2 regions of the Streptomyces sp. NPDC048417 genome follow, and region 1 is predicted to be linked to the other one. Evidence: riboswitches for the same ligand, from Rfam matches in the RefSeq annotation. Region 1 holds a riboswitch; the other holds the start of a gene.

The links. Region 1 has a riboswitch for cyclic di-AMP ahead of AB0D59_RS13750 (transglycosylase SLT domain-containing protein). Riboswitches for the same ligand answer to the same signal wherever they lie in the genome.
Region 2: another riboswitch for cyclic di-AMP. It lies ahead of AB0D59_RS42645 (M23 family metallopeptidase); the one in region 1 lies ahead of AB0D59_RS13750 (transglycosylase SLT domain-containing protein).

What each region holds. Positions count from the first base shown of each region.
Region 1 covers NZ_JBEZKI010000007.1:231,590-236,704, reverse strand. Annotated here, with positions in the region: gene AB0D59_RS13755 (polyprenyl synthetase family protein) at 1-425, opposite strand, end outside; cyclic di-AMP (ydaO/yuaA leader) riboswitch at 1,915-2,110, shown strand; gene AB0D59_RS13750 (transglycosylase SLT domain-containing protein) at 2,116-2,604, shown strand; gene AB0D59_RS13745 (HAD family hydrolase) at 2,614-3,420, opposite strand; gene AB0D59_RS13740 (hypothetical protein) at 3,569-4,156, shown strand; gene AB0D59_RS13735 (FAD-dependent oxidoreductase) at 4,241-5,115, opposite strand, start outside.
Region 2 covers NZ_JBEZKI010000038.1:22,119-27,233, reverse strand. Annotated here, with positions in the region: gene AB0D59_RS42655 (HPr family phosphocarrier protein) at 1-243, shown strand, start outside; gene AB0D59_RS42650 (GntR family transcriptional regulator) at 552-1,247, opposite strand; gene AB0D59_RS42645 (M23 family metallopeptidase) at 1,759-2,514, opposite strand; cyclic di-AMP (ydaO/yuaA leader) riboswitch at 2,527-2,690, opposite strand; gene AB0D59_RS42640 (pitrilysin family protein) at 2,937-4,325, opposite strand; gene AB0D59_RS42635 (pitrilysin family protein) at 4,322-5,115, opposite strand, start outside.

The sequences.
Region 1 (5,115 bases):
ACCCGCACCGCCTCGGGTCCGAGGTCGGCGAGGATCTGCGAGGCGCGCGCGAAGAGGAAGTCACCGGTGAGGACGGCGACCGAGTTGCCCCATCGGGTGTTGGCGCTGTCGACCCCGCGCCGCACGGCCGCCTCGTCCATGACGTCGTCGTGGTACAGCGTGGCCAGGTGGGTCAGCTCGACGACCACGGCCGACGGCACCACGCCCGGCGCGTACGGGTCACCGAACTGCGCGGCCAGCATCACCAGCAGCGGCCTGAACCGCTTCCCGCCGGCCCGCACGAGGTGCTGCGCGGCTTCCGTGATGAACGGGACCTCACTTTTGGTGGCTTCTAGCAAGCCCTCCTCGACAGCCGTCAATCCGGCCTGGACATCGGCTTCCAGAGCCTGGTCCCGCACGCTCAGCCCGAACGGCCCGACGGTCACGAGGGGTCTCCTGTCTGCTGGTGTCCACTGGCGATTACACGGTTTGTCGATAGGTCGCTGCCATCACTCAAGTCAGCGTATCCGGTCAGGTTTCGATCACCGAGGGCGCCCACCGTTACACCTCGGGCGCTTTCGGATCACGACCGGTATGTTTTTGATCAGCCGATACAACCTGACATCCAATGACTTAACAGGAAGTACCGACAGTTGTCCCGAACCGGGGCGTAAGCCGTGTCCCCGGCCGAGGCGTGGACCGCGTCCCGGACCAGCGCCGTCACCGGGTCCGACGCCGGACCGTCCGGCAGACCACCGACCACGGACGATCACACCCTCTCCGCCCGACGTCACCTGCCCGGAGGTACCCCCTTCGCCGCCCGCCAAAGCCGACGGGGGCAAACCGCACCGATCCGCACCCGCACCCCTTACGAGATCACGCACGAGGACCTCCGCACGACGTTCGCCGTCCGAACGTCGCTCCCCACGCGCACGCGCGCGTGGCGCCCAGTGGCGGACGAGCCCGGACTTGCCTCGACCGACGGACGGGGCTGGCCTCGACCGTCGAGCGGCCGACAGCGCGGCCCCGGTGCAACGCGAGCGTCGGCACGGTCGGTACCTCCTGAGACGGCTGCATGTCCCTCCGGACGGCGGCCCTCGCACCCGAGCCGCTCAAGGCGGTCGCCGTGGCCCTCCACGGACGGCCACTATGACAACGACGCGCGGTGCGGCGGAGGTTCCGCCCTCACGGTGGACACACGCGCGTGGACGGCCGCGCCGCCCGCCGCCGGGTCGGTGAGCCCGCCACCCCCTGCTCCGACGTGAGCGGAATCACGTACGCCCGTCACAGGTGAACTCCCGGCGGATTCCAAGCCCTTGGGTCGCCCGACGGCCTTCGAGACGCCCGGGCGGACGAAGCCTCCGGGCGTCAACCTCCCCACCGCGCACGATCAGCGGCACGCGCGCGTACCCGGGCCGCACGGAGTTCACGAGGGCGCGCCGGAGAGGCCACACGACCGGATGAACCGGCTGCACAGAACCCGCTGCCGAGCCACACCCGACCGGACCCCACCGGTTCGGCCCATCGAGCCGGAATTCCACCGAACAAGGCAATTCGGACAATCTCCCGAATTGCCTGTGACGCGGGCCACTTCTTCCACCCCAATCACTGCAATCCGCACGAATGACTGCGAGGCACTTTTCCGCTGATGCCGGGAAAAACGGATTCCGCGAATCCCTCTTGTCCGATTCGCCTTAATTGCCGTTTCGTGAAGTAGGTCACGTGGCCCGGAGTGCCACAAAGGCGGTAAGGCGACCCTTCCTCACCTTTCCCTGTGGGCGAGTTGAGGATTGGCAGCCGCAAAGGATCAAGCGGCCTATACGACTCAGATCAAGGTCAATCGGCGTGTTGTGTGAATCAGGTACTTGTTCCGGACATGTGCTCTCGCATACGTTCCCGCTCGCCGGGCGGACGCCGAATCCTGCCGCCGCCCGTCGTGACCCATCGACGAGTCCATTCGCACGGCAGGAGCGGGGAAACCAGGTAAGTCGCCGGACCGGGCGACCGATGTCACCGACGGACGTCGTACCGGAACGGCTAGGGGTGAAGTCGCCTCGCCTCAGGGCGGAGCGGCCGGGCACTCCCCGGGCCCGAACCCGACAGCTCACCCCGCAGGCGACGGAGAGGAACCACGACATGTCTGCTGCCGCCCAGCACCGCCGTCCCCGCCGTAACCGCATCGTCCGCAAGCTCGCCGTCGTCGGTAGCGGCGCCGCCGTTCTCGCCCTGCCGCTCATCGGGGCGACCGCCGCCTCCGCCGCCACTTCCACCACCTCGACGGCTTCCACGACGCTTGCCGGGTACCCGAACAACCTCGACGGCTGGATCCGCGAGTCGCTCGCGATCATGGCCGAGAAGAACATCCCGGGTTCCTACAACGGCATCTACCGCAACGTGATGCGTGAGTCCTCCGGCAACCCGCAGGCCATCAACCTCTGGGACTCCAACGCGGCCGCCGGCATCCCCTCCAAGGGTCTGCTCCAGGTGATCGACCCGACGTTCAAGACCTACCACGTGGACGGCACGTCGTTCGACATCTACGACCCGGTCGCGAACATCACCGCCGCCTGCAACTACGCCGCCGCGCGGTACGGCTCGATGGACAACGTGCACGGCGCGTACTGACCGGCGCCGTCAGCCGAAGAGTCTTTCGAGGACGACGGCGATGCCGTCGTCCTCGTTCGACAAAGTGATCTCGTCGGCCACCGCCTTGAGTTCGAGATGGGCGTTGGCCATGGCCACCCCGTAGGACGCCCAGTCGAACATGGGGATGTCGTTGGGCATGTCCCCGAAGGCGACGGCCTGTTCGGGGCTCAGCCCCAGATGGTCGGCGGCCAGCGCCAGCCCGGTCGCCTTGGTCACCCCGCACGGCTGGAGCTCGACGGTTCCCGGCCCCGACATGGTGACCGTCGCCAGCGATCCCACCACCGCGCGCGCGGTCGCCGCCAGTTCGTCGTCGGACAGGGTGTGGTGGCGCAGCAGCACCTTGCTGATGGGCGCGCACCACAGGTCGTCGCGCCGGTCGACGCGCAGCGCGGGCAGCGTGGGGTGGGGCATCAGATAGCCCGGCTCGATGAGCGTGAGCCCGTCCACGCCGTCCTGGTCGACCGCCGCGTACACCTGCCCGACCTCGGCCTCGATCTTGCCGAGGGCGGTCTCCGCCAGTTCCCGGTCCAGGGTGACCGACCACAGCAGCCGGTCAGCGCCGGCGTCGTACACCTGCGCGCCCTGGCCGCAGACCGCGAGACCCGTGCAGCCGAGGTCGTCCAGGAGGGGGCGCACTCTCGGCGCGGGACGGCCGGTCACCACGAGATGCCGGGCACCCGCCCGGCCGGCCCGCGCGAGCGCGGCGAGCGACCGTTCCGACAGGGTGTCGTCGGCGCGCAGCAGCGTGCCGTCCATGTCGGTGGCGATCAGTGCGTACGGGGAGGGTGCGACCATGATCAGAGAATACGGACAGCACGCCCCTGAGACTCACTGTGCGTTTCGGCCTCAATTGGCGCCAGCCGTCGCCTTGATGGGGCGATGTCAGTGGGGCGCGTTACGTTGGCGGTGTGTTGACGGCACCGATCGGACGGGGGCGGGCGTGGTGACGGACGTACCGGGGGACTTCCGGGCGCATCTGCTGGAGGCGGCGACCGGGGTGCTGGACCGGTTCCCGCGGGAGCCGCGGCCGGAGATCTACGCGCTGTCGTTCCGCATCTGGCGGGTCGAGGACGACGACCGCAGACCGTACGTGGCGATCGGCTACAACACCGAGAGCCAGTACGAGGCCGAACGGAACCCGACGGACCCCGGCGAGGCGCGCTGGAACTACGCGTGCTGGCTCTTCGACGGCTTCGAGATGCTCGGCAACTGTCCCGAGGACCCGGTCGGCGGCGCGCTGTACACCGAGGAGGTCCGGCGGCTCGGACTCTGGTTCGACGGGGACGGCGACGACGCCGAACTGGACGCGAAGCACGACCTGTTGGGGCTGCACTTCGCCGACGCGTGCATACGGCTGGCGCGGGATCTGCATTCCGGCGGCCGTATCGAGAAGGCCCTCGGCCGAGCGCTGCCGGTGGTGGTCTTCGACATGTACTGCCCGGGCTGGGAGGTCGAGGCCACGGAGGCGGCCAACCCGCCGGAGCTGATCGAGGAGTTCCTGGCCTGGCAGCGGGCGGCCGAGGAGGCGTAGCCCCGGAGCCGGGTGGCGGCCCGGCCCCAGAGGTGGGCGGCGGCCTTGCCCCGGATGGGCGGCGGCCTTGCCCAGGGGCGGGTGTCAGGCGTGGGCAGCGGCCAGGTGCTTGGCCAGACGCGGCGAGGCGAACTCCGTACCGCACACGAACCGCATCACCGGTCCGTACGACGCCGCCGCGGGCAGGCCGGTGAAGTACAGGCCGGGCACGGAGGAGACGTATCCGACGCCGAGTTTCGGGGCGCCGCGGCTCACCGCGACGCGGGTGCGCAGCTCGGGGCCGAGGAAGTCCATCGCCGCGGTGTCCACGCGGTAGCCGGTGGCGGCGACGACGTGGTCGGCGGTGAGCCGGTCGGTGCGTCCGTCATGGGTGCGGACGGTGAGGACGGGGGCACCGTCGGAGGTGTCGGCGCCGGTCACGCCGACGACGGCGTGGACCTGGACCTTGCCCTCGAAGCGGTCGCGCAGCCACCAGGCGCCGAGCGGCCCGAGCACCCGGCGGACCAGGTAGTGGCGGGTCCGCGCGGGGAGGAAGCGGTAGGGGTGCGGGTAGTAGCTGAGCGCCCACAGCGACCAGGCCCGGCCGAACGGGGACTCCGGGCGCAGCCGGGGCTGGTCCCAGGGCGGGGCGCCGAAGGCGACCTTGCCGCGTCCGCGGGAGACCACCCGCACCTGGGCGCCCGCTTCGGCCGCGAGAGCGGCCGTCTCCAGCGCGGACTGCCCGGCCCCGACGACGATCAGTTCCTTGCCGGAGAACCGGGTCAGGTCGTGGTGCTGGGAGCTGTGCGAGACCGGTCCCGCGGGCCCGTCCGCCGTCGCTCCCACGAGCTCCGCGGGAACGTGGGCGAGCCCCGACAGACCGGTGGCGACGACGACCGCGCGGGCCGTGAACACCTCCCCCGAGTCCAGCTTGAGTTCGAACCCAGCCGCCTTGTCGCGGTCCACGGAGACCACCCGTA
Region 2 (5,115 bases), on a different contig from region 1:
CTCCACGCCCGCCCCGCTTCCATCTTCGTCCGAGCCGCCACGGCCACAGGCGTCCCGGTGACGATCGCCAAGGCCGGGGGCAACCCCGTCAACGCGGCCTCCATGCTGGCTGTCCTGGGCCTGGGCGCCCAGGGCGGCGAGGAGATCGTCCTCGCCTCCGACGCCGAGGGCGCGGACGCCGCCCTCGACCGCCTGGCCAAGCTGGTCGCCGAGGGTCTCGAGGAGCTCCCCGAGACCGTCTGAGCGCCGCAGCGCCCGCACGGCGGAGGCCGCGCCGCCCCCACAGGGGTGGCGCGGCCTCCGCCGTTCCCGCAGCCGGCCTCCGCCGTTCCTGCCGGGGCCGTGACCTCGCTCGGCGCCGGTCTTCATGAAGGGCCGCCCTTTATACGGGGCGGTACTTTGCGCCGGGCACAGTTAATTCCCCATCGGGCACACCGATGACGCGCCGCCGGAAATTCCGGGCGCGCGCGAAATAAGGGCGGCGGAGACCGACAACGGGCAACGTAAATACCGCTCCACCGAATAACACGTCTTTGTATACGGCGCCTGTGTTAATGCCGCAGGCCCGTCATGTTTACGGGGTGTTGCGAAGTCCTCACACCGTTCGCCCGGTCGGCGCCGCCGGAAAAGCGCAGCCGGTGGGAGACCGTGGACCGCTCGGTGTGCAGCGCGGTGATCGCCCGCGCGCGTTCGCTGTCGCCGCGTGTCACGGCGTCCACGATGGCGCCGTGCTCGGCCCAGGACTCCACGGGGTTGGCGGGCGCGTCGACGGCGTACATCCAGGCGATCTTGTGCCGCAGCTGGGTGAGTGTCGAGGTCAGGGCGTGGCTGCCGGTGGCCTGGGCGAGCGTCTCGTGGAACCAGCCGCCCAGGGAGCGCAGGTCCTCGCTGCCGCCCCTGCGGGCCCGTTCCTGGCCCAGCCTGACGAGTCCGCGCAGCACCTTGAGGTGGGCCTCGGTACGGCGCTGGGCGGCCCGGGAGGCGCCGAGCGGCTCCAGGAGCAGGCGCATCTCCAGCAGGTCGGCGGCCTCCTGCTCGGTCGGTTCCGCGACGCACGCGCCCGCGTGCCGGCGCGTCACCACGAAGCCCTCGGCCTCCAGGGTGCGCAGGGCCTCGCGGACGGGGACGCGCGAGACGCCGTAGCGACGGGCCAGGAGTTCCTCGGTGAGCCGGCTGCCGCGCTCGTAGACACCCGCGACGATGTCGTCCCGGATCGCTGTGCATACCGAGTGCGCCGGAATACGCATGTCCGACCTCCGCCTTAATCCCCGTGAAACGCCGCCGAGTGGCGTCCGTTCCGTGACTCTATTGCAATGGGCGGGAATTTCCGACGGCGGCCCTGAATCCATGCATATTTTTTGGACACCGGGGTCACGAAAACGACGAAAGCCCCGGCTCGGGGGGCCGGGGCTTCGGGACTGCCGCCCTGTGGCGTCACGTGTTCATCGTCGGGGGCGCGCGGTCGGAGATATGTGGTGCGCCCGCGCGGAAACCTTCATGCGGCGCTCGGGGCGGAGGCGCACACGCCAGGGGGCTCGCGCGAGAGGTGCACGCCGGGGTCGCGCGGGAGCGGTGCACGCAGGGTGCTCGGAGAACGCACACGCCGTGGTGACATGCTCGCGCGCCCCGCGCCCCGCGCCCCGCGCCCCGCGCCCCGCGCCCCCGCGCCCCCGCGAGGGCTGCGCGGGGCGTGCGCGCCGTAACCCGCGCGGGGCGTGCGCGCGGTATTCGCGCGCCGAGCGTGCGCGCCGTGGTCGGTCAGACGTTCACGCCGTGCTTGCGGAGGTAGGCGACCGGGTCGACGTCCGAGCCGTACTCCGGGGTCGTGCGGGCCTCGAAGTGGAGGTGGGGGCCGGTCACGTTGCCGGTCGCGCCGGAGAGGCCGATCTGCTGGCCCGGGGTGACCTTCTGGCCCACCGAGACGCCGATCGACGACAGGTGGCCGTACTGGGTGTACATGCCGTCGGCCATCTTGATGACGATCTGGTTGCCGTAGGACCCGCCCCAGCCGGTGGAGACGACCGTACCGGTGCCGACGGCGTGCACCACCGTGCCGGTGGCGGCGTGGAAGTCGATGCCGGTGTGGGCGCCGGAGGACCACAGGGAGCCGCCGGTCTTGTAGCCGGTGGAGACGTACGAGTCGGAGATCGGCGCGACGAAGGCGTTGAGGCGCTTGCGCTCCGCCTCCCGCGCGGCGCGTACCTCGGCCTCGCGCTCCTTCTTGGCCTTCTCCACGGCCTTCTTGCGCGCGGCCTCCTCGGCCGCCTTGCGCTCGGCGGCGGCCTGCTGCGCGGCGGCCTGGGCGTCGATCTGGTCGGCGACCGAGTCGCTGACGGTGATGACCGGGGTGAGGCCGGTCTGCTCGACGGAGTTCTCGGCGGCGAGCGCCGGGGCGGCCGAGACGGTGCCGATGACACCCGTGGTGGTGAGGGCCGCGATGCCGGCGGCCTGCGCGGTGGTGCGCTTCACCCGGCCGGGACGACGGTGCTTCCCGGAGGCGCACATGAACGCCATGTAGAGGCTGGTCCTTTCCTTCCCTCTCGCCTACCGGGTTAGCTGACGGGTTCGGAGCAGGAAGGTCTCCTACGGGCCCCCTCGCGGCTCGCGCGGGCGCCCGATTCACCCCAGGGACTGCGTGGGTCCCCGGCTCCCCTGGCTCGCGCCGTACGGGGACTCGGCGATGGCTGTCCGGTGCCGCGGGCGCGGCGCACTGCCTGACGAACAGCCCGGAAGAACCTACGAGGACGTCCTCGCAATGCTCAAACGGATCACGTCTTTTGTCGCGCATCCCACAGGGCAGACAGGCAACCTCCGCCCTAATTCGGACATTCGGCGGCCCTGGTGACGCACCAGTCACCAGGGCCGCTTCACGCGCGCGTGCCGCTCGTCCGGACGCGCTGGTTGCTTCGCCGCTCGCTTCGCTCGGCTTGCTCCGCCTACTCCGCGGCGACGACCGTCACTTCGCCGATGCCGAGGGCCTCGACGGGCTCCTTGATCTGCGCCGCGTCGCCGACGAGGACGGTCACCAGGTGGTCGACCGGGAAGGCGTTCACGACCGCCGCGGTGGCCTCCACGGTGCCGGTGGCGGCCAGTTGCCGGTAGAGCGTGGCCTGGAAGTCGTCGGGCAGATGCTGCTCGACCTGGTCGGCCAGGGTGCCGGCGACGGCCGCCGCCGTCTCGTACTTGAGCGGTGCCACGCCGACGAGGTTCTGCACGGCGACGTCGCGCTCGGCGTCCGTGAGTCCCCCGGAGGCGAGGGTGCGCAGCACCGTCCACAGGTCGTCGAGCGCCGGGCCGGTGTTCGGGGTGTCCACGGAGCCGCTGATGGCGAGCATCGCGGCGCCGCTGCCGTCGGGGGCGGACCGCAGGACCTGCCCGAAGGCACGGACGCCGTAGGTGTAGCCCTTCTCCTCGCGCAGGACGCGGTCCAGGCGCGAGGTGAGGGTGCCGCCCAGGCAGTAGGTGCCAAGTACCTGGGCGGGCCAGACGCGGTCATGCCGGTCCGCACCGACGCGGCCGATGAGCAGTTGCGTCTGGACCGCTCCGGGGCGGTCCACGATGACGACACGGCCGGTGTCGTCGGCGGAGACCGGGGGCACGGGCCGGGGCTGGGCGGTGGAGCCGCGCCAGGCACCCAGGGTGTCGCCGAGCAGCTCGTCCAGGTCGATGCCGGTCAGGTCGCCGACGACGACCGCGGTGGCAGTGGCGGGCCGCACATGCCGGTCGTAGAACGCGCGTACGGCGGCCGCGTCGATCTTCTCTACGGTGTCCTCGGTGCCCTGGCGCGGACGGGACATCCGCGTGGTCGAGGGGAACAGTTCCTTGTAGAGCTGCTTGGCGGCCCGGCGGCTGGGGTTGGCCAGCTCGTGCGGGATCTCGTCGAGGCGGTTGCGGACCAGCCGCTCGACCTCGCTGTCGGCGAAGGCGGGTGCCCTGAGCGCGTCGGAGAGCAGCCCGACTCCCTTGCTCAGGCGGGAGGCGGGGACCTCCAGGCTGAGCCGGACGCCGGGGTGGTCGGCGTGTGCGTCGAGGGTGGCGCCGGCCCGCTCCAGCTCGGCGGCGTACTCCTCGGCGGAGTGCTTGTCGGTGCCCTCGGAGAAGGCGCGCGCCATGATCGTGGCGACGCCGTCCAGGCCGGCCGGCTCAGCGTCCAGGGGCGCGTCCAGGAGCACCTCGACGGCGACGACCTGTTGGCCGGGGCGGTGGCAGCGCAGCACGGTCAGGCCGTTGTCCAGGGTGCCGCGCTCGGGTGCCGGGAAGGCCCAGGGCCGGGCGTCGCCCGCTTGGGGCCGGGGGTGGAATTCCATGGTGGCGAGCTCGGTCACTTGGCCGTCTCCTCGTCGTCGTGCTCGGCGGTTGCGGCCTCGACCGTGGCCTCGGCCTCGGGGTCCTCGGGTACGTCGGCGTCCTCGACCGCCTCCGGGGACTTGGGCTCGTAGACGAGCACCGCGCGGTTGTCGGGCCGCAGCCGGGCCTTGGCGACCTCCTGGACCTCCTGCGGGGTCACCGCGAGGACGCGCTGGACGGCGGTCAGGGCGAGCTGCGGGTCACCGAACAGGACGGCGAACCGGCACAGTTCGTCCGCGCGGCCGGCGACGGTGCCCAGCCGGTCCAGCCACTCGCGCTCCAACTGGGCCTGGGCGCGCTCCATCTCCTCGGGCGTGGGGCCCTCCTCGGCGAACCGGGCGAGCTCCTCGTCGATGGCGGCCTCGATGACCGGCACCTCGACGTCACCGGAGGTCTTCACGTCCAGCCAGCCCAGGGAGGGTGCGCCGGCGAGCCGCAGCAGGCCGAAGCCGGCGGCGACGGCCGTACGGTCGCGCCGTACGAGGCGGTTGTAGAGGCGGGAGGACTCGCCGCCGCCGAGGACGGTGAGGGCCAGGTCGGCCGCGTCGGACACGCGCGTGCCGTCCTCCGGAAGCCGGTAGGCGGCCATCAACGCGCGCGCGGGCACCTCCTCCACGACGACCTCGCGCAGCTGCTCGCCCATGATGTCGGGCAGCGAACCGTCGCGCGGGGCGGGCTTGCCGTCGTGCGCCTGGATGGAGCCGAAGTACTTCTCGATCCAGGCAAGGGTCTGCTGGGGGTCGATGTCGCCGACCACCGAGAGCACCG